4 regions of the Serratia sp. TSA_7 genome follow, and region 3 is predicted to be linked to each of the others. Evidence: predicted binding sites of a transcription regulator. Region 3 holds the regulator's gene; each other region holds the start of a gene.

The links. Region 3 encodes CRP, which controls carbon source genes, mostly activating them, when cyclic AMP is high. Its sites were predicted from a motif close to ATGTGANNNNNNTCACAT; they were not measured.
Region 1: ACUTQW_RS05100 (maltoporin) is a predicted target of CRP. The motif match lies at 2,864-2,881, and genes of this name have one in related genera.
Region 2: mlc (sugar metabolism global transcriptional regulator Mlc) is a predicted target of CRP. The motif match lies at 3,506-3,523, and genes of this name have one in related genera.
Region 4: glpT (glycerol-3-phosphate transporter) is a predicted target of CRP. The motif match lies at 2,496-2,513, and genes of this name have one in related genera.

The regions. Positions count from the first base shown of each region.
Region 1 covers NZ_JBQZFU010000001.1:1,049,896-1,055,037, reverse strand. Annotated here, with positions in the region: gene ACUTQW_RS05115 (MFS transporter) at 1-786, opposite strand, end outside; gene ACUTQW_RS05110 (TetR/AcrR family transcriptional regulator) at 985-1,599, shown strand; gene ACUTQW_RS05105 (LacI family DNA-binding transcriptional regulator) at 1,632-2,705, opposite strand; gene ACUTQW_RS05100 (maltoporin) at 2,973-4,238, shown strand; gene ACUTQW_RS05095 (glucose PTS transporter subunit EIIB) at 4,382-4,702, opposite strand; gene ACUTQW_RS05090 (beta-galactosidase) at 4,772-5,142, opposite strand, start outside.
Region 2 covers NZ_JBQZFU010000001.1:913,377-918,518, forward strand. Annotated here, with positions in the region: gene ACUTQW_RS04490 (VOC family protein) at 1-62, shown strand, start outside; gene tus (DNA replication terminus site-binding protein) at 52-990, opposite strand; gene ACUTQW_RS04500 (MFS transporter) at 1,151-2,416, opposite strand; gene ACUTQW_RS04505 (LysR family transcriptional regulator) at 2,566-3,456, shown strand; gene mlc (sugar metabolism global transcriptional regulator Mlc) at 3,615-4,832, shown strand; gene bioD (dethiobiotin synthase) at 4,979-5,142, shown strand, end outside.
Region 3 covers NZ_JBQZFU010000008.1:46,747-51,888, reverse strand. Annotated here, with positions in the region: gene ACUTQW_RS20625 (YccS/YhfK family putative transporter) at 1-2,053, opposite strand, end outside; gene crp (cAMP-activated global transcriptional regulator CRP) at 2,108-2,740, opposite strand; gene ACUTQW_RS20615 (OsmC family protein) at 3,120-3,527, shown strand; gene ACUTQW_RS20610 (phosphoribulokinase) at 3,573-4,442, opposite strand; gene ACUTQW_RS20605 (YheU family protein) at 4,595-4,828, opposite strand; gene ACUTQW_RS20600 (hydrolase) at 4,825-5,142, opposite strand, start outside.
Region 4 covers NZ_JBQZFU010000005.1:61,961-67,102, reverse strand. Annotated here, with positions in the region: gene glpQ (glycerophosphodiester phosphodiesterase) at 1-831, opposite strand, end outside; gene glpT (glycerol-3-phosphate transporter) at 914-2,269, opposite strand; gene glpA (anaerobic glycerol-3-phosphate dehydrogenase subunit A) at 2,632-4,275, shown strand; gene glpB (glycerol-3-phosphate dehydrogenase subunit GlpB) at 4,265-5,142, shown strand, end outside.

The sequences.
Region 1 (5,142 bases), on a different contig from region 3:
AACAAGCAACACCGCATCAACCCGGTCGCCAAGGCCTGCCGGTGTAACAAAAGGCGCAACGTAGGTATACAGGATGTTATGAGCGAACATCCACAGCAGCACCACGCCCAGTACCGATCTGACGCCAGGGGTCATCAACACCCTGTACAGCGGCATCCGTTTTGCTCCCGTCTGCCCCGGATAATCGGGCACCTTTGCCAGCACCCAGACGATTAACGCCAACGTCAACAGCGACATAACGCCAAAGGCTGCACGCCAGCCGACCACAGATCCAAGCCAGGTTCCGAGCGGCACGCCCAGCGACAGCGCTACCGGTGCGCCCACCATCGCCACCGCCATCGCCTTGCCCTGAAGATGAGGCGCCACCATCCGACGCGCATAACCGGCGAGCAGGCTCCAGGCCAGCCCCGCCGCCGCTCCGGCAAAAAAGCGCGCGGTCAGCGTGACCGCAAAGCTGGCCGACATGGCGGTGATCGAGTTAAAAATAAAAAAGCCCGCAATGGTCAACAGCAAAACGTTACGCCGCCGCCAACGCTGCGTGGCAAGCGTCAACGGAATGGCAGCCAATACCGAACCCAGCGCATAGGCGGTGATCATCTGCCCGGCAAGCGATGGCGACACCTGCAAGCCAGGGGCGATCTGGGTCAGCAAACCGGCGGGAAGGGTTTCGGTAGCAATACAAATAAACCCCGTCATGGCCAGTGCCAGCAAGGCGGCTATCGGCAAACGTGGTGCCTCTTCGGGCATCACCCCGGCATTACTGCAGTTGATATTTGTTTGGCTCACAGTTCATCCATTTATATATCGATCGGTATAAATATGGGCGACAGCGATCTGCGCCAGTTTTAGTCGGCTGCATCTCGGTCGCTACGTCACTTGAATTGATTTATGTATCGAGTGGTATAATAATGCTAAGGGGGTATCATCTGAGTGTCAATGATATTTATACCGATCAGTATATAACTTATAAACATGGAGACGACCATGGCACAAATGGGCCGTCCTCGCCGGTTCGACCGCGACGAGGCCATTCAGCAGGCGTTGTATCTGTTTTGGCAGCACGGGTATGAAGCCACTTCTCTGGCTCAGCTTAAGGCGAACATTGGCGGCGGCATTACCGCGCCCAGTTTTTATGCCGCCTTTGGTTCGAAAGAAGCGCTGTTCAGAGAAGCGGTAGCCTGCTATCTCAACAGCTATGGGCGGGTCAATGATGCGCTCTGGGATGACTCCCTGCCCCCCAGAGAAGCGATTGAAACCTCGCTGCGCCGCTCGGTGAAGATGCAGTGTGAGGATCAACACCCCAAGGGGTGCATGGTCGCATTGGGCGTAATGTCAGGCGGTGCTGAGGAGCATTCAGCGGTCCTGAAACCGCTTGCCGATTCGCGCCGGCGTACGCTGAACGGTTTTATTCACTGCGTCAAAAGAGGCATTGCCGGCGGCGAACTGGCCAGGGATACCGACGCTGCCGCCATCGCCGCGTTGTTCGACAGCTTCCTGCTGGGCGTTTCGACGTTGGCACGCGACGGCGTCAGTCACTCGGTGCTCGATAGCGCCGTCACGGCCTTGCTGGCGGTTTGGGACGCAAACGCCGGAGCCTGACAATACCGATGTCGAACAGCGCCGGAGCGCGATCACTGATCCAGGCGTTGCGCCAACAGGCGCAGCTGTTCGGCAATCTGCTTCAAATCCTTGTCATTATGCTCGCGCGGCCCGGTGGAATTGCGGATCACCAACTTTGCCGACAGAATCGATGACGCACGCGACAGCTCGCTCTCGCTGGTGTTGAGCACCTTCCTGACCGCTTCCTTGCCCTGCAAATCCAGATCCAGCGAGACGGTGGTCAGCGCCGGATAGAAGAAGGCGCTTTCGTAAGCATCGTCATAGCCAATCACCGACTTTTGCCCCGGTATCGGCAGCTGGTTCTGATGGAAGGCGCTTAGCAGCCCGAGCGCCATTTGGTCATTCCCCACCAACACCGCCGAGAAATGCGGGGTCTCGCGCAGCATCTGCAATGCGCCGGCGTAACCGCTTTGCGCGTCCCAGTTGCCGTGCAGCACCGTGACCGGCGTCAGGCCATAATCCTGCAGCGCATCCTGCCAGTTCTTCAGCCGCAAATTGGCCGAAATGGAGTATTGCGGCCCAGCCAGCAAGGCAAAGTCGCGGTGCCCCAGCTCGTAAAGGTATTTGACGCTGGCGCGGGTGCCGTCCGCCGGGTTGAAAGAAACGTTAAACACTGAACTGTAAGGGTCAACGTCGAGGAACAGGCAGGTAATGTCATCGTTGTCCGCGGCGATTTTTTCCGCCACCGCCGTCTCCAGCGGTACGTTGATGATGACCTTTTCTACCCGCTGCGACTTGAGATCGTTGATCGAGTCCTGAATGCCATGATTGACGTTCTCATCAATCATTGAAATCAGCACCTGATAGCCTTCCGCATTGGCGTAACGTTTTACCGCCGCCGCCACTTGCGAAGGCGCATGCAGAGCCAGGGAGACGGTGACCAGCCCCAACGTTCGGCTCTGTTTGCCCACCAACTGCTGCGCCAGGCGATTGGGTACATACCTGAGGAGCTCAATAGATTGTTCAACCTTGCGGCGCGTGGTTTCAGAGACATTGGCTGACTTGTTCAACACGCGTGAAACCGTCTGGTAAGACACGCCGGCATGACGGGCAACATCCTCTAACGTGGTGCTTTTCGACTTCATAATCCGTTCCCTGTGATTGCTCTGGACTGATTGTAACAGGCCCCCCCCTCACCGCATAGTTACCCCGATCACATCCATCAAATTTCCAAAAAAGTTATTCGTTCACATATCACGCCTTAGTGATCTCTCTCACTAACCGTTACAAATCCTGCTGTTTTATTTGCACTAAATCACAATAAATCAACAACGCGATTGTTTGTTGTCATGATTAGCCATTCTATTGCCGTGTGGATGTGAACGTAATACAAAAAACATAATGAGGCATACATGAAAACAAGACTACGCACATTGTCTGTCGCTTTGGCGATGGCGCTTTCCTCACCGGTCGCCTTTGCCGTCGAGACCCCTGGGATCGATTTCCATGGCTACCTGCGTTCCGGGGTCGGCGTTTCTCAGGATGGTGGATTAGAAGAATGGCAGAAAAACAAAATTGGCCGCCTGGGCAACGAATCCGATACCTACGGTGAAATCGAACTGGGCAGTGAAGTCTACAAAAAGAACGACGTCAGCTTCTATCTCGACACTATGGTCAGCATGGTATCGGACGGCTCCAACGACAGCGAAACCACGCTGGGGGATGACGCCGAATTCGGGTTGCGTCAGCTTAATCTGCAAATCAAGGGGCTGATCCCGGGCGACCCGAACGCGGTGATTTGGGGCGGCAAGCGCTACTATCAGCGCCATGACCTGCACATCATAGATACCAAATACTGGAACATATCAGGCGCCGGCGCCGGCGTGGAAAACCTCTCCTTCGGGCCGGGTGCCATCTCCGTCGCCTGGATCCGCGGTGACGGCAACGACGTGGACTACCGTGTCGACAACGATAACGACCTCAACATCAACTATATCGACCTGCGTTATGCCGGCTGGAAGCCGTGGACCGGCGCCTGGACCGAGTTTGGTATCGACTATGCGATGCCGAACCCGACCAACAAGCAAAAAGAGTACGGCGGCCTGTATGACGCGGAAAACGGCGTGATGCTGACCGGCGAGATCAGTCAGGACATGCTGGGCGGCTATAACAAAATGGTGTTGCAGTACGCCACCAAAGGTCTGGCGCAGAACATGGTGTCCCAGGGCGGCGGTTGGTATGACGTCTGGAACGATACCCGCGATGCCACCGGTTATCGGGTGATCAATACCGGGCTGATCCCGATTACCGATAAGTTCTCCCTCAACCACGTGTTGACCTGGGGTTCGGCCAACGACCTCAGCGATGCGATCGACAAAAGTAACCTGATCTCTCTGGTGGGCCGGGCGCAGTACCAGTTCACGCAGTACGTGCGCGGCATTGGCGAAGCCGGCGCTTTCTACCAGAAAGATGACCACAAAGACGGCAGCCACTACAAGCAAGGCGGCGAGAAGTACACGCTGGCGCTGGGGTTGGCGGATGGGCCGGAATTCATGTCCCGCCCTGAATTGCGCGTATATGCCTCCTATCTCAATGATTCGGAGCAAGGCAATTCATTCAAGGACGGCACCGCCAGCAATACCTGGAACTTTGGCGTGCAGGTCGAAGCATGGTGGTAACAGGCATGCCCCAGGGTAAATAACGGCTCCTGGTTTATTGGCAGTACCTTAATTCTCTCATCATTATCTCCTGTGTCTTTGACGACGCTCTCCGGTTGCTGTCGTCCATTGGTAACCACCCAAGGGTGGTTACCAATTATTTTTTATTCCTGATGATTAACCGAAAACCGCTCCGCCAATAATTTACGCAAATTATCTGATTGCTTGCCAAATATCGCGTGAACCTCCTGACCAATAATAATCACCCCCAACGCGCCCGACTGTTGCAAGCCTTCCGTATCGACTTTGGCTAAATCCGTCACCGTCACGCGCAAGCGGGTAATACAGGCATCGACATGCCGGATATTTTCTCGGCCGCCCAGATGCTGCATCAGCGTTTCTAAAAAAGACATATCGACGCTATTATCTTCCACCGGCAATTTCGGGTGCGAGAAATAATGCGTAAAGGCTTTCAAACTGACCATGGTTATTTCCTCATAAGATACAGGCGTAAAAAAACGCCCGTTCGACTGAACGGGCGCAAGGGGAAGAAACTATGCCAACTTGCGGGTCAATATGCGGCAGCCCCAGGGTGCCAGAGCCATTTCGCCCTGCAAGGTACCCGCATCCGACATATCGACATACACCGCCGGCAACTCGACGGTTTTTGCCTTGTCGCTGTAGTTTTGCACGATAATAAACTCGGACTCGCCGTCGGTGCGCCGCTGTGCGGTCACGCCCGGCGGTAATAGGGTGTCCAGCGCGCGCGGCAACGCCAGCTCTTGCGCTATCGCCATAAAGAAATCGCGCTGGAAAGAGGCATCGTTGCGCGAAGCGACGTACCACGCCTTACCGTCGCCAAAGCGGTTGACCGTCAACGCCGGGCGGCCGGCATAGAAATCACCGCCGTAGACCGCCTGCGCGC
Region 2 (5,142 bases), on a different contig from region 3:
ATACCTTCGTCGCCACCGATCCGGACGGCCACCGCCTGCGGGGCTACGCGCTCAGCCTGTAGCTGCGTCGGTATACAGATGTAGCCGTTTGACCAGTAGCCGCAGCGGTTTGGCATCCGGTTTGTACTTGTGCTTGACCGTTGCGGCGTCGTAATTAAGCAGTTCGCCAATCTTCGGCACTTGCGCGCCGCTTTCCTCCTGGCACAGGGCGATCAGCGGCAGCGGACAGGGGTGTTGCACCTGTTTTTGCTGCTCCTGATACCACACCCGGGCGATCGGCTGTACCTTCACCGGGCGTTTGATTTTCAGCACCGCCTGTTGCGGCAGGCGGCTGACGTCATCGATCTCTCGGCTAACCAATTCGGCCCACTGCTCGCGATTATGTGGCGGCACGGCGCGCCCGGCCTTCAGGCTCTTTTCCAACTGAGCCAAGATATCGTCGCGTTTCACGTTTTTGATAATGTGTTTATTGGCCCAGCCGAAGCGGACCGAATCAGGATTGCTCAGGGCGGTGATGGCGCGATAGGCGCTGAGGGTGATCAGGCCATGCAGGTGAGTGTGGACGAAATCAAACCGCTGCTCCGGCGCCAGGCCCGACTCGACGGTGATAATCTGCTCCAGTTCGGCCTTCAGCCGATTAATCAGGGCGATCTGCGCCTGCAATGCCTGGTATTGCGGCAATTCCACGGCCAGACAGATCACGCCGGGCAAGCGTACCGCCGCCTTGCTGCTGACATTGTGTTTATTGTGATGGATAAACAGCCGCTGGTAGTGTTCCAGTGCGAGGTCGCGCGCCGCCTGGCCGACATGCTGCTCGACGGCGATTTGCTCCACCGCCGCGTGCTCTTTGCCTTTCTCGATTTCCGGCAGGCTGAACACCCGTGCCGCCAGCAGTCGCAGCGGGAGGATCTGCTGGTGGAGCGCGGCCAGAGCCTGCTCCAGCTCGGTGAAACACGCATTCATTCTGCCGATTAGACCGTATTTATCCATCATTCACCTCGTATTTTAGTTACAACATACAATAAGAGAACGGCAAACGAAAGGGCAACCTCGGCCACAGCGATAACAGCAGGCCCCCAGTGGTCCAGCCTGGCAGGGGAATTAAGGTTGCCGCCTGCTTCTGCGTACAGGCAGGCGGCAAGGAGAGGGGTCAGACGCGCGCCGCTTCCGGCAGTTTCTTCAGATAGTGCACTACCAGCAGAGCCAGCAGCAGCATCACGCTGATAAACGCCACCACACCGCTCCAGCCGAAACTGTGCCAGAACACGCCGCCGAGCGTACCGGCGACGCTGGAACCGACGTAATAGCAGAACAGATAAAGAGAAGACGCCTGGCCTTTGGCGCGCCGCGCCCGACGGCCGATCCAACTGCTGGCAACCGAATGAGCGGCAAAGAAACCGGCGGTAAACAGCATCATGCCGATAAAAATAACCGCTACCGGTGCCAGTGCGGTAATCAGGATACCGATCAGCATAATCAGGATCGAAGCCAGCAGAACCGGGCCACGGCCGAAACGAGACGTCATTGCGCCAGCTTTCGGTGAGCTGTAAGAGCCGGTCAGATACACCACCGACAACAGGCCGACAATCGCCTGGCTGAGGTGATAAGGATCGGACAGCAGGCGGTAGCCAATGTAGTTGAACAGGGTGACAAAGCTGCCCATCAGCAGAAAACCTTCGGCAAACAGCAGCGGCAGGCCCTTGTCGTGCCAATGCAGCCTGAAGTTAATCAGCAGGGTACGCGGGCGCAGCGAACTGGCGCGAAAATGCGTAGAGGCGGGCAGAATACGCCAGAACATGCAGGCTGCGGCCAGCGCGAACAACCCGATCACCGCCAGCGACACGCGCCAGGAGAAGAAATCGGTCAGCACCCCGGTTACCAGGCGGCCGCTCATGCCGCCGATGGAGTTACCGCTGATGTAAAGCCCCATCGAAAAGGCGACAAAGCTGGGGTGGATTTCTTCGCTGAGGTAAGTCATGCCAACGGCGGCCACGCCGCTCAGCGACAGCCCAATCAGCGCGCGCATCAGCAAAATACCGTGCCAACTGGTCATAAAGGCGCAAATCAGGGTGCATATTGCCGCCAGCAACAGCGCCACCACCATCACCGATTTACGGCCGATGGCATCGGACAGCGGGCCGGTAAACATCAGGCCGAGTGCCAGCAGGCCGGTGGACGCCGACAGCGACAGGCTGCTTCCCGCCGGCGAGATGCCAAAGTCTTGCGACAGAACCGGCAGGATCGGCTGCACGCAGTACAGCAGGGCGAAAGTAGCCAACCCGGCGGAAAACAGCGCCAGGGTAACGCGCATAAACTGCGGCGTTCCGCGTTCGATATAAGGGAGTTTATTCAGGGTGGAGCGTTTGGCTTTTGGCGCAGCAGCCGCCTCGTCGTTGGCGGCCAGCGTCGACGGCATACTAGCCGCAGAACGCACAGGGGTTGTCACAGTCTTTCCTTACCGAACGTCGGGAGATTTAAATCAGCACATCATGGGTTAACAAAATGATAGGGAGAGCTCAGTTTTTTGTCTAATATATTAATAATTCAAATTAAGACGTTTAAAGTATGAATATCGAACTGAGACACCTGCGCTATTTTGTCGCCGTGGCGGAAGAGCTGCATTTCGGTCGTGCGGCGGAACGTCTGCGCATTTCGCAACCGCCGCTCAGCCAGCAAATCCAGGCGTTGGAGGAAATGGTCGGCGCGCGTTTGTTGGCGCGCAACAACCGCAATGTCAGCCTGACGCAGGCGGGAGAAATGTTCCTGAAAGAGGCTTATCAGGTGCTCGATCAGGTCAGCCGTGCGGCGGAGAAGGCCGCGCGACTGGAGCGTGGGGAACTGGGCGAGTTGACCATTGGTTTCACCTCTTCGGCGCCGTTTATCAGCGTGGTATCGCGCAGTTTGCGAGCTTACCGCCAACAGCACCCGCACGTGCATATAAAAATGCGTGAAGTGAACACCAAGCAACAGATCGAACCGCTGCTCAACGGCGAGTTGGATCTGGGCGTGATGCGCAATACGCGCTTGCCGGAAGTGCTGAAGCATCAACTGTTGCTGTGCGAGCCACTGGTCGCGGTGGTGCCGGAAGGGCATCCGCTGACCCATGTTGCGCCCGGCACCTTGCGTTTCCAGCATCTGGCGGAAGAACCCTTTGTGTTTTTCTCGCGAGAGGTAGGTACGGCGCTGCATGACGAAATCCTGTCGCTGTTGGCCAAAGCGGGGATCACGCCTTATATTACCCAGGAAGTCGGTGAAGCGATGACCATCATCGGCCTGGTGTCTTCCGGGCTGGGTATTTCTATTTTGCCGGCGTCTTTTGGCCGGGTGAAAGTCGATGGGGTGAAATACCTGCCGCTGGCGGAACCGGAGGCGATGACCGAAGTCTGGTTGGTGCATCACCGCCAAAGGGCGCTGACCGCCGCGGCCAAATCGCTGATGGCACTGCTGCTGCCGTGACGGAGTGCTGCGCAAATAAAACGCAATCCGCAGCGAAAGCGGGGCGAATTTGTGCGGCAAATCACATAACGAATCAAATAGTTGACGCTGTATTACAAAAGCCCCACCATAGCCTCTAGTCTTTATTTAGAAGCGCGAAAAATAGTAGGAGCAGGTTTGTGATTGCTGTTGGGCAGCCTGGGCATATCGATCAAATCAAACAAACAAATGCAGGGGCAGTTTATCGGTTAATCGATCAACTGGGCCCAATTTCGCGCATCGAACTGTCAAAACGCGCGCAGCTCGCCCCCGCCAGCATCACCAAAATCGTGCGTGAGCTGCTGGAAGCGCATCTGGTTAAAGAAAACGAATATCAGGAAGTCGGCAGCCGTGGGCGGCCGGCGGTCGGGCTGGTACTGGACACCGAAGCCTGGCATTACCTTTCCGCTCGTATCAGCCGCGGCACCATTACGCTCGCGCTGCGCGATCTCAGCAGCAAACTGGTGGTGGAAGAGCTGTTGCCGCTGGATGCCGAACACCCTGAACCGCTGCTAAAACGCATTCTCAGTGAAGTTGACCAATTTTTTATCCGCCATCAAAGCAAACTTGAGCGGCTGACGGCGATCGCCATTACGCTGCCGGGCATGATTGATGTGGCCTCCGGCGTGGTGCACCGTATGCCGTTTTACGATGTCGTGGACATGCCGCTGGGGCCCGCGCTGGAAACCCGCACCGGGCTGCCGGTCTACCTGCAGCACGATATCAGCGCCTGGACCATGGCCGAAGCGCTGTATGGCGCCTCGCGCGGCAGCCAGAACGTGATTCAGGTGGTGATCGACCACAACGTCGGGGCGGGTGTGATCACCGGCGGGCGGGTGCTGCACGGCGGCAGCCACAGCGTGGTAGAGATTGGTCATACGCAGGTCGATCCTTACGGAAAACGCTGTTACTGCGGCAACCACGGTTGTCTGGAAACCGTCGCCAGTATTGAAAACATCCTGGAGATCGCCCAGCAGCGTCTCGCGACCTCCATGAGCTCCAGCCTGCACGGCGCGCCGCTGACGGCTGAATCCCTGTGCGATGCTGCGCTGGCGGGCGATCAACTGGCCAAAGACATCATCCTCGGCGTGGGCCACAGCGTGGGGCGTATCCTGGCGATCATGGTCAACTTGTTCAACCCTGAAAAAATCCTGGTCGGCTCACCGCTGAATCGTGCGGCAGAAATCCTGCATCCGGCCATCGCCTCTTGCATTCGTCAGCAGTCGTTGCCGGCTTACAGCGACCATGTACAGGTAGAATCTACCCAGTTCTTCAACAAAGGCACCATGCCCGGGGCCGCACTGGTGAAGGAAGCCTTGTACAACGGTTCGCTGTTGGTGCAACTGTTGCAAGGGTAGTATCAGTAATACTTATCGTTTAACGACAAAAGATTGCGCTACCTCAAGCCCCGTACGCTCAGCATCCCCTAAAATTTTCCCGTTCGTCTCCTTCGCCTTATTGCGGCGATATTTGGATTTATGGAGCATTTCGGGGCAATTAAAACATGTTAAAGCGTTTATTTGTAACAGGCACGGATACCGACGTCGGTAAAACCGTGGTTTCCCGCGCCTTGCTGCAGGCGCTCGCCGCGCAGGGCCGTTCGGTAGCCGGCTATAAGCCGATCGCGGCGCGTTGTCAGGAAACCAGCGAAGGCATTCGCAATAAAGA
Region 3 (5,142 bases):
TCAGCCAGATGCCGTGATGCGGGCGCTGGCGCCAGGCCAGCGACGAAATGGTGTGCATGACGCTCAGGTGGGACAGAATGCGGCGCAGGTGGCGCTCCATTTCGGTAACCGGCATTTCCGGGTGCAAATCCGGTGGCTGCATGATGCTGTTGCCGCTGCTTGGCCCGTCATACTCCAGCCGCTGCTGGCAGCTTTGCAGCGCTATCTCGCAGGTTTGCAGATACTCCTGCGCCAGCTTGGGCGTCAGCATATAGTGCTCGCGCGCCAGAATGGTCATCGCGTTCAGGTGTTCGACAATAAACTGACTGTGCGTTACCCACAGGCGCATATCCGCCAGATAGCTGGATTCAAACCCCGGCTCCTGCATTGCCTGATTCAATGAGGTGAACAGCGCGTTGTGCGCTTGGTTCACCTGCATGCGCGCATAGGCCAACGCGCTGGGATCGGGTTCCTGCTCTTCCAGCAGCAGGCGCAGTGCCTGTTGATCTTTCTCCAGCGCCTGATGGGCGTTCTTGCGCAGCAGGCCGCTTTGCCACTGTGGCCACAGCCAGATGGTGCCACCGAACACCAATACGCAGCCGATCAGGGTGTCTATAAGGCGAGGGATCAGGAAATGTGTGCCGTTCAGCGCCAGCAGTTGCAGGGTATAGACCGCCGTCACCGTAAAGCCAATCACCGCCAGCCCGTAGTTTTTACGCGAAACCAGATAGGCCGCCAGCGTAATGACCAGCATCACGCTCAGGGTCGCGCCCTCGGGCATTTGCAACTGCAGCAACCCGGCGGCGATCACCAGCCCGGCCAACGTGCCGAGCGCACGGTGCTGGATGCGAACCCGGGTGGCGTTGTAGCCGTTCTGGCTCACCAGCATGACGGTCAGCAGGATCCAATAAGGTTTTGGCAGATTGAAAATCATCCCCAGGCTGCTGCCTGCCGCCAACATCACTCCTAACCGTGCCGCATTGCGCAGGGCGTTGGATTTGAACGACAGGTAGCTGAACAGCGCCGGCCAGAACGGCAGGCGGTTTTGATTGGCCATCAGGTCGCGACGGTATAACGGATGCTGGGTGCGCAGCAGGCGAGCGATACGGCTGAAGTGGTAGTAACAGAATTGGCCCACCGGATTGTCGGGGTGCTGTGCGGCCACTTTTTCCAGTGCCGCCAGCTCGTTGACCATGCTGAAGCGCTGAGAGTATTGATGATAGAGAATATCGTGCGCCACCGTGCGCAGCCGGCCGGCAATCACCTGCGCATTGCGGCGGATAATCGCTTCGGCCTGGCTCTGCTCCACCAGTTTTTGCACTTCTTCCGGCAGGTGCAGGCTGACGGTAATGTGTTCTTGTAAATCCAGCGCGACCTGAAAGGTTCGCTGCAGGCGTTTTTGCTCGAGATTATTGGCGTGCGGCAAAAAGTTGAGCTGCTGATACAGCAGGCTGATCAGGTCCATCACTTTTTGCTGGCGCACCAGCAGTGGCGGTAACGCGGTTTGCGGATCGGTATGTTGGGTTAACAGGGAATACTTGGCTTCGAAGTAGTCCGCCAGTTCCAGATAAAGCTGGCTCAACGATTCGCGCATCGGCTGTTCTTTCCACAGCTTGAACCAGAACCAGGTGAACAGGCCGTACCAGGCGGTACCCACCACATACAGTAAGGGGGCGTACCACAGCGGCACCGTGCCGGCCATGCTGAGTGAAAAGATGGCGGCGATCAACGCGGCGGGGAGCAGGCGGGCATGTAACGGGCTGATCTCGCCGCTGACGCCGAGCAGCAGAGCCAGGCCGAGCATCAACGCCGGCAGCGGCAATTGCCACAACAACGCCTGCTGCAGCAACAGGCTGCTGAGTGCAAACAGTGAGCCGCCGACGATCAGGCGTTTGAAAAAACGTTTGTGGGGCGTGTCCAGCCCGGCGATGTTACAGCAGGCGGGAACCAGGGAAAACAGCAGGCCGAGTTGCAGGTGGCCGATCAGCAGGCCAAAGAGCACCGGCAGACACAGCACCAGCGTTTGCCGCAGTGCGTAATTGACTTCCGGGTGGTAAATCAGTCGACGCCACATGATCGGTCGGGGCATAAAAAAACGGCGCGAATCATCGCGCCGTTTTTTCAGTGATTAACGTGTGCCGTAAACGACAATGGTTTTGCCGTGGGCGGAGATCAGGTTTTGATCCTCCAGCATTTTCAGAATGCGGCCGACGGTTTCACGTGAACAACCGACGATCTGACCAATTTCCTGGCGGGTGATTTTGATCTGCATGCCGTCTGGGTGGGTCATGGCATCGGGCTGTTTCGCCAGGTTCAGCAGCGTTTGCGCGATGCGACCGGTAACGTCCAGGAAGGCGAGGTTACCCACTTTTTCTGAGGTCACTTGCAGGCGGCTTGCCATCTGCGCTGACAGGCGCATCAGGATATCCGGGTTGACCTGAATCAGTTGGCGGAATTTCTTGTAAGAAATCTCAGCCACTTCACAGGCGGTTTTCGCCCTGACCCAGGCGCTACGCTCCTGGCCTTCTTCAAACAATCCAAGCTCGCCGATGAAATCCCCCTGGTTAAGGTAGGACAGGATCATCTCTTTACCCTCTTCATCTTTAATCAGCACCGCGACGGAGCCTTTTACGATGTAGTAAAGCGTTTCGGCTTTTTCACCTTGGTGAATCAGCGTACTTTTGGATGGATATTTGTGGATATGGCAATGAGACAGGAACCATTCGAGTGTAGGGTCTGTTTGCGGTTTGCCGAGAACCATTCGCTGTTATCCTCTGTTGTTATCGCTGCCTTGTGTCACAGGGGTCAGAGTTCCCTGTAAAACGTGCTGTCGCCGTTGTTTTAAGGGTGGCTGGCAGCAGGTTTTGAGGCGTGTCATAAATATACGCTGTCGCTCTAGCATATTAACTTGCCGGGAGAGCTGCAAGCTACATTCTATTAACATACCGGTAAAGGAGCCTTTCTCTGGGAGTTTCCCTGAAATCAGTGTCCCGGAAAGATTTATTGCGGCTCTGTTTGTAGCACAGAGTGAGGCGGGTGTCTCGTGTTGTCTTGCTCGCACATGACCAGCATCAGGTTCCGTTGCCAGTTTCTATGCGAAAGCGTACTCTGATTTTAAGAAATTAATCGGAGTGACCAATATGCAGGCAAGAGTTAAGTGGGTGGAAGGGTTGACGTTTCTGGGGGAATCCGCGTCTGGCCATCAGGTGTTGATGGACGGCAACGCCGGCGATAAAGCCCCCAGCCCGATGGAAATGGTGCTGATGTCGGTGGGGGGATGCAGCGCTATCGACGTGGTGTCGATCCTGAAAAAAGGGCGTAATGACGTGCGTGATTGCGAGGTGAAATTGACCTCCGAACGGCGTGAAGAAGTGCCGCGCGTCTTTACCCATATCAACCTGCATTTTATCGTGACCGGCAAAGATCTGACCGACAATATCGTTGAACGTGCGGTGAACCTCTCCGCCGAGAAATACTGCTCGGTGTCGTTGATGCTGAACAAGGCTGCCAGCGTGACTCACAGCTTTGAAATCCGCGACGTAGCGTAACGCGTAAGAATAAAGGGGCGCGGCCAACTGCCGCGCTCCGACCCATTACCCGATTTTTTTGCCTTCCAGCAGTTGCTGCACCAGCGGCGCCATGATCAGCTCCATCGCCAGCCCCATTTTGCCGCCCGGCACCACCAGCGTATTGATGTGCGAGATAAAAGAGCCTTGCAGCATCGCCAGCAGGTAAGGGAAATCGATCTGATCCAGCCCGCGGAAGTGAATCACCACGAAGCTTTCATCCAGTGAAGGGATGGCTTTGGCGGCGAACGGGTTGGAGGTATCCACCGTCGGCACGCGCTGGAAGTTGATGTGGGTGCGCGAGAACTGCGGCGTGATGTAGTTGATATAATCCTCCATCGAACGCACCACCGAATCCATCACCGCTTCACGTGAATGCCCGCGCTCGCCGGTATCGCGGATCAGTTTTTGGATCCACTCCAGGTTAACGATCGGTACCACGCCGACCAGCAGATCGACATGTTTGGCCACGTCGGTATGTTCGGTAACCACGCCGCCATGCAACCCTTCATAGAACAGCACGTCGGTCGGCGCCGGCAGCGCTTCCCAAGGCGTAAAGGTGCCGGGGACCTGGTTATAGGGCACCGCTTCGTCGTAGGTATGAAGGTACTTGCGTGACCGTCCGGTGCCGTTCTTGCCGTACTCGATAAAGCTCTGTTGCAGCAGACCGAAGTCGTTGGCCTCAGGCCCGAAATAGCTGATATGACGACCCAGATCGCGCGCTTTGCGGATCGCCGCGTCCATTTCCGGCCGGGTATAGCGGTGGAAGCTGTCGCCTTCCAGCTCCGCCGCACGGATGTTCAACTGCTGGAATATCTTGCGGAACGCCACGCTGGTGGTGGTGGTGCCGGCGCCGCTGGAGCCGGTCACTGCGATAACGGGATGTTTGGCGGACATGGTGGTTGTCACTCCGTGTTAAATGCGCCGGCGTCAGAGTAGGGTTATTGGTCTGTTTGACGCCCTTTTCGCCAAGGGCAAAATTCCGCGCGCGGGTTTGCAATGGTTCATTGTTACCTGATTTTTTCCGTCAGTCATAGAACCGGCAGCCACTAATTTTCTTCCTGCCCGGCACGGAACTGCCCGCGCGGCATGATGTTGACGGTTTCATGCAGTTCTGACCATACCAGCAGGACCTCGCCGTTTTTCAACTGGCGGCGAACGTCTTCCACTTTCTGCTCCAGCGAACGTTCGTGTTCGCCGTAGTCGGTGCCTTCGCGCAGCACAAAGGATTCGATCAGGCTGTTCAGGGTCTCGGTTTCCAGTTCTTTCCAGGGGATAATCACGGTACGGGTTCCAGATAAGGGGAAAGCCAGGATGGAATGCGGTATTCCAGCCACATGTGGGGTTTGTTCAAACTGCCGCCGACAAAGCCGACGTGGCCGCCAAACTCGGTCAGCTGGTATTCAATGTTGCGCGGCAGGCCGGCGATGTCGGGGATCACTTCGTCGGTCATGAAGGGATCGTCTTTGGCATGGATGATCAGCAGCGGCGTCTGAATTGCCGGTAACAGCGGCAGCGCGCTGCAACGGCGGTAGTAATCGGTGGCGTCGCTAAAGCCGTGGACGCGTGAGGTTATGACATCGTCAAAGTCGCGGAT
Region 4 (5,142 bases), on a different contig from region 3:
GTAGTCCGGGCCGATACCGTCGGCGTACTGGGCAATCTGCTTCATCGCGCCCGGCTTGAACATCCAGTCATAGTCGTATTCCACCCATTTGCCGTCGGCTTTCTGCTCATAGGTTTCCTGCCACTTGTTGTAGGCGATCAGTTGGATCAGCTTCAGATCCATGCCCATCTTCGGTTCCAGCTCGGTTTTAATCCGTTTCAGTTCATTGGCGTCGAAGCATTGCAGATAAACGTTGTCACCCTTGCCGGTATAACCATACTGCTTCAACACCGCCAGCACTTTGCTGGAGATATCCTTGCCTTCCTGCTTGTGGAACCACGGCGCTTTGATTTCCGGGTAAATACCGATGTTTTTGCCGGTCGAATGGTTCAGCCCCTGCACAAACTCGATCTCTTCCTGGAAGGTATGAACGCGGAAGTCCGATTTGCCCATCGGGAAGCGGCCAGGGTAGCCCTGTACCTTTTTGCCGTTTTCGATCTCAAAGCCTTCCGTGAACTTCAGCGATTTGATTTCCGCCAGGGTAAAGTCGATGGCGTAATAACGGCCGTCTTTGCGTGCCCGGCTCGGGAAGCGTTCGGCCACATCGGTGACGCGATCGAGGTAATGGTCATGCAGCACCACCAGCTCGTTGTCCTTGGTCATCACCAGATCCTGCTCGAGGAAGTCCGCACCCTGCGCGTAGGCCATAGCCTTCGCCGGCAGCGTGTGTTCCGGCAAATAGCCGCTGGCGCCACGGTGGGCGATCACCACCTTGTCCGCCGCCTGTGCGGCGCTGACCATTGAGGTGGCCAGGATGATCCCTGTCAGCAGGGCTTTGACGTGAGTCCGCATTCTGTAATTCTCCATGTTGTAGGTGCAGGGTAATAAAAAGGCCGCAGCGCGGCCTTTAAATAATGCGAAATTTGTATGACGCTTAGCCGCGTTTGTTGGCTGCGATTTCCGCGTGGTGCTTTTTCTCGCTCAGCATGGTCAGCAACAGCAGCACTACCGCGCCGATACTGCCGCCAATCATCACCATAAAGCCGCCGTCCCAACCGAAGTAGTCCACGGTGTAACCGACGATGGCGCTGGCCGCAACGGAACCGCCCAGGTAGCCGAACAGACCGGTGAAGCCCGCTGCAGTTCCCGCCGCTTTCTTCGGTGCCAGTTCCAGCGCGTGCAGGCCGATCAGCATCACCGGGCCGTAAATCAGGAAGCCGATGGTGATCATGCAGGCCATGTCGATGCCAGGATTGCCGACCGGGTTGAGCCAGTAGACGACGGTAGCGATGGTCACCAGCGTCATAAAGAACACGCCGGTGGCGCCGCGATTGCCTTTGAACACTTTGTCCGACATCCAGCCGCACAGCAGGGTGCCCGGGATACCGGCGTATTCGTACAGGAAGTAGGCCCAGGAAGACTTATCCAGCGCGAAATGCTTCACTTCTTTCAGGTAGGTCGGTGACCAGTCCAGAATGCCGTAACGCAGCAGGTAAACGAACACGTTGGCCACGGCGATGTACCACAGCAGCTTGTTCGGCAGAATATACTGCATGAAGATCTGCTTGGCGGTCAGCTCTTCTTCCGCTTTCTCGCTGTAGTCGTCCGGGTAATCGTTTTTGTATTCTTCGATCGGCGGCAGGCCGCAGGATTGCGGGGTATCGCGCATCAGCGCAAAGGCGATCAGGGCCACCAGAATAGCGCCGAAGGCCGGCATATACAGCGCCGCGTGCCAGTCGTTGAACCAGGCCATCCCCAGCAGGAACAACAGCGGCGGCAGGCCGCCACCCACGTTATGGGCGCAGTTCCAGACCGAAACGATACCGCCGCGTTCTTTCTGCGACCACCAGTGCACCATGGTGCGGCCACAAGGCGGCCAGCCCATGCCCTGGAACCAACCGCACAGGAACAGCAACACGAACATGACCGCGATGCTCGATGTCGCCCAGGGCACGAAGCCCATGAACAACATCACTGCGGCAGCCAGAATCAAGCCGGCGGGCAGGAACACGCGTGGGTTGGAGCGGTCAGAAACCGACCCCATGATGAATTTGGAAAAACCGTAGGCGATGGAAATACCCGACAGCGCGAAACCGAGGTCGCCGCGGCTGAAGCCCTGATCGATCAAATAAGGCATGGCCAGGGTGAAGTTCTTACGCACCAAATAATAGGCGGCGTAACCGAAGAAAATCCCCATAAAAATTTGCCAGCGCAATTTACGGTAGAGCGGGTCGACTTTGTCGACCGGCACACGGGAAATGTGTGCTGCCGGCTTAAAAATACTCAACATGAGTGCCTCCGATGGCTTTTAGTTATCACATCAATATGATTTTTTACGTTCATTTGATGATTGAGCGGATATCGAATGTGGTGTTTTTTTGTTCCATAACGAGCGTCATCCTAGTCAAAACAGCCTGGTGTCGCTGTGATGAATGGCGCAAATGTTACACTTTTATGAAACTCAGGCGGATTTTGAGCGATTAGTTAACGATATGAAATAGAAAAACGGTCAAAAATCGTGATTCTGATCACATTCATGGTTTTTTGTGGACATTTTATTTTCGTTTTGAGTTCGTTATTGTTCCTTATCAAACAAAGACCCCAGTAACTGTGGCCCAATAGGATAATAACCACGGATCCTGAGGGAGCGTAATGAGCAGCCATTCACCGGACAGCGAAACGGATGTGATAATCATTGGTGGCGGTGCGACCGGAGCGGGTATTGCCCGTGACTGCGCGCGGCGTGGCCTGCGTTGCATACTGCTGGAGCGCCATGATATCGCCACCGGCGCCACCGGCCGTAACCACGGCTTGCTGCACAGCGGAGCGCGTTATGCGGTGACCGACGGTGAGTCGGCGCGTGAGTGCATAGAAGAGAACCGCATCCTCAAGCGCATCGCGCATCACTGCATCGAGCGTACCGACGGGCTGTTCATTACCCTGCCGCAGGATTCGCTGGCCTACCAACAACAGTTTATTGCTGCCTGTCACGGTGCCGGCATCAACGCCGAAGCCATTGATCCGCAATTGGCGTTGCGCCTGGAGCCGGCGGCTAACCCGGCGCTGATCGGCGCCGTGCGGGTGCCGGATGGCACCGTCGACCCGTTCCGTCTGACCGCCGCCAATATGCTCGATGCCCGTGAGCATGGCGCGCAGATCCTTACCTATCACCAGGTGGTCGGTTTGTTGCGCGTGGGCGATCGCGTGACCGGCGTGCGCGTTTTCGACCATCAAGCTGCGCGCCGCTACGATATCCACGCCGAGGTGGTGGTCAACGCTGCCGGCATCTGGGGCCAGCAGATTGCGGAATACGCCGATCTGCGCATCCGCATGTTCCCGGCCAAGGGCGCATTGCTGATCCTCGGCCACCGCATCAACAACATGGTAATCAACCGTTGCCGCAAACCGGCAGACGCCGACATTTTGGTGCCGGGCGACACCATCTCGCTGATTGGCACCACCTCCACCCACATCGACTACGACCAGATCGACAACATGGTGGTGACGCCGCAGGAAGTGGACATTCTGATCCGCGAAGGTGCGCTGCTGGCGCCGGAACTGGCGCAAACCCGCATTTTGCGCGCCTATGCCGGGGTGCGACCGCTGGTGGCCAGTGACGACGATCCCAGCGGCCGTAACGTCAGCCGCGGCATCGTGCTGCTCGATCACGCCAGCCGCGATGGGCTGGAGGGATTTATCACCATCACCGGCGGCAAGCTAATGACCTATCGCCTGATGGCGCAGTGGGCGACCGATAAAGTGTGTGAAAAGCTTGGGCTGGATAGCCCATGCACTACCGCGGTGGAACCGCTGCCCGGCTCCCGGCAGACGGCGGAGGAAACGGTGCGCAGCGTGGTGGCGTTGCCGGCCAGTATTCGCGGTTCGGCGGTGTATCGCCATGGCGATCGCGCCAGCCTGGTGCCGGCCGGTAATCGGCTGGACAACAGCCTGGTCTGCGAATGCGAGGCGGTTACCGCCGGCGAGGTGCGCTATGCGGTGAACTCTCTCACCGTCAATAATCTGGTGGATCTCCGTCGCCGCACCCGTGTTGGCATGGGCACCTGCCAGGGTGAACTGTGTGCCTGTCGCGCCGCCGGGTTGCTGACGCGCTTTAACGTCGTCACCCCGCAGCAGTCGATCGATCAGTTGTCGCATTTCCTCAACGAACGCTGGAAGGGCGTACGCCCGATCGCCTGGGGCGATGCGCTGCGCGAGAGCGAGTTCACCAGTTGGGTTTATCAGGGATTGTGCGGGCTGGACGCACGGGAGAAACAGGAGGCGGATGATGCGATTTGACGTGGTGGTGATTGGCGGCGGCTTGGCGGGCATGGCTTGCGCCATCGGGTTGGCAGAACAGGGCAAGCGCTGCGCCGTGGTCAGCTCAGGCCAGAGCGCGCTTTATTTCTCCTCCGGCTCGCTTGATTTGCTGGCGCAATTGCCCGACGGCACGCCGGTCGACGCGCCGCTGGCTGCATTGCCGGAACTGGCGCGACAGGCGCCGCGGCACCCTTATTCCTTGATTGGCGCAGAGCGGGTGGCGCCGTTATCTGATCAGGCGGCCCAGCTGTTGCAGCGCTGCGGCCTGAACCTGCAAGGCAGCAATGAAAGGAATCATCTGCGCATTACGCCGCTCGGCACGCGGCGGGCCACCTGGCTCAGCCCGCAGGCCATTCCGGTGACGCCGTTGGCCGGTGAATTGCCGTGGGAAAGCGTTGCGGTGATTGGCATCGAGGGCTTTTTGGATTTTCAGCCGCAGCTGGCCGCCGATTCACTCATGCAGGCGTTGGGAGTGCGTACCGGGGTCGGCTGGTTGCATTTACCTGCGCTGGACCGGTTGCGCAACAATCCCAGCGAGTTCCGGGCGGTGAATATCGCCAGAGTGCTGGATTTGCCGGAAAATCGGATGCCGATGGCGGACGAGCTGCGCCGGCTGGCCGGCGATGCCGAGGCGATTTTCCTGCCGGCCTGTCTGGGGCTGGAGGAGGATGCCCCGCTGCTGGCTTTACAGGCGGCGGTGGGCAAGCCGGTACGTCTGTTGCCGACGTTACCGCCTTCGGTGCTGGGTATGCGTTTGCACCAGGCATTGCACCGGCGCTTGCAACAGTTGGGCGGTGTTTTTATGCCGGGGGACAGCGTGCTGCGGGCGGATATCGACGCCGGGCG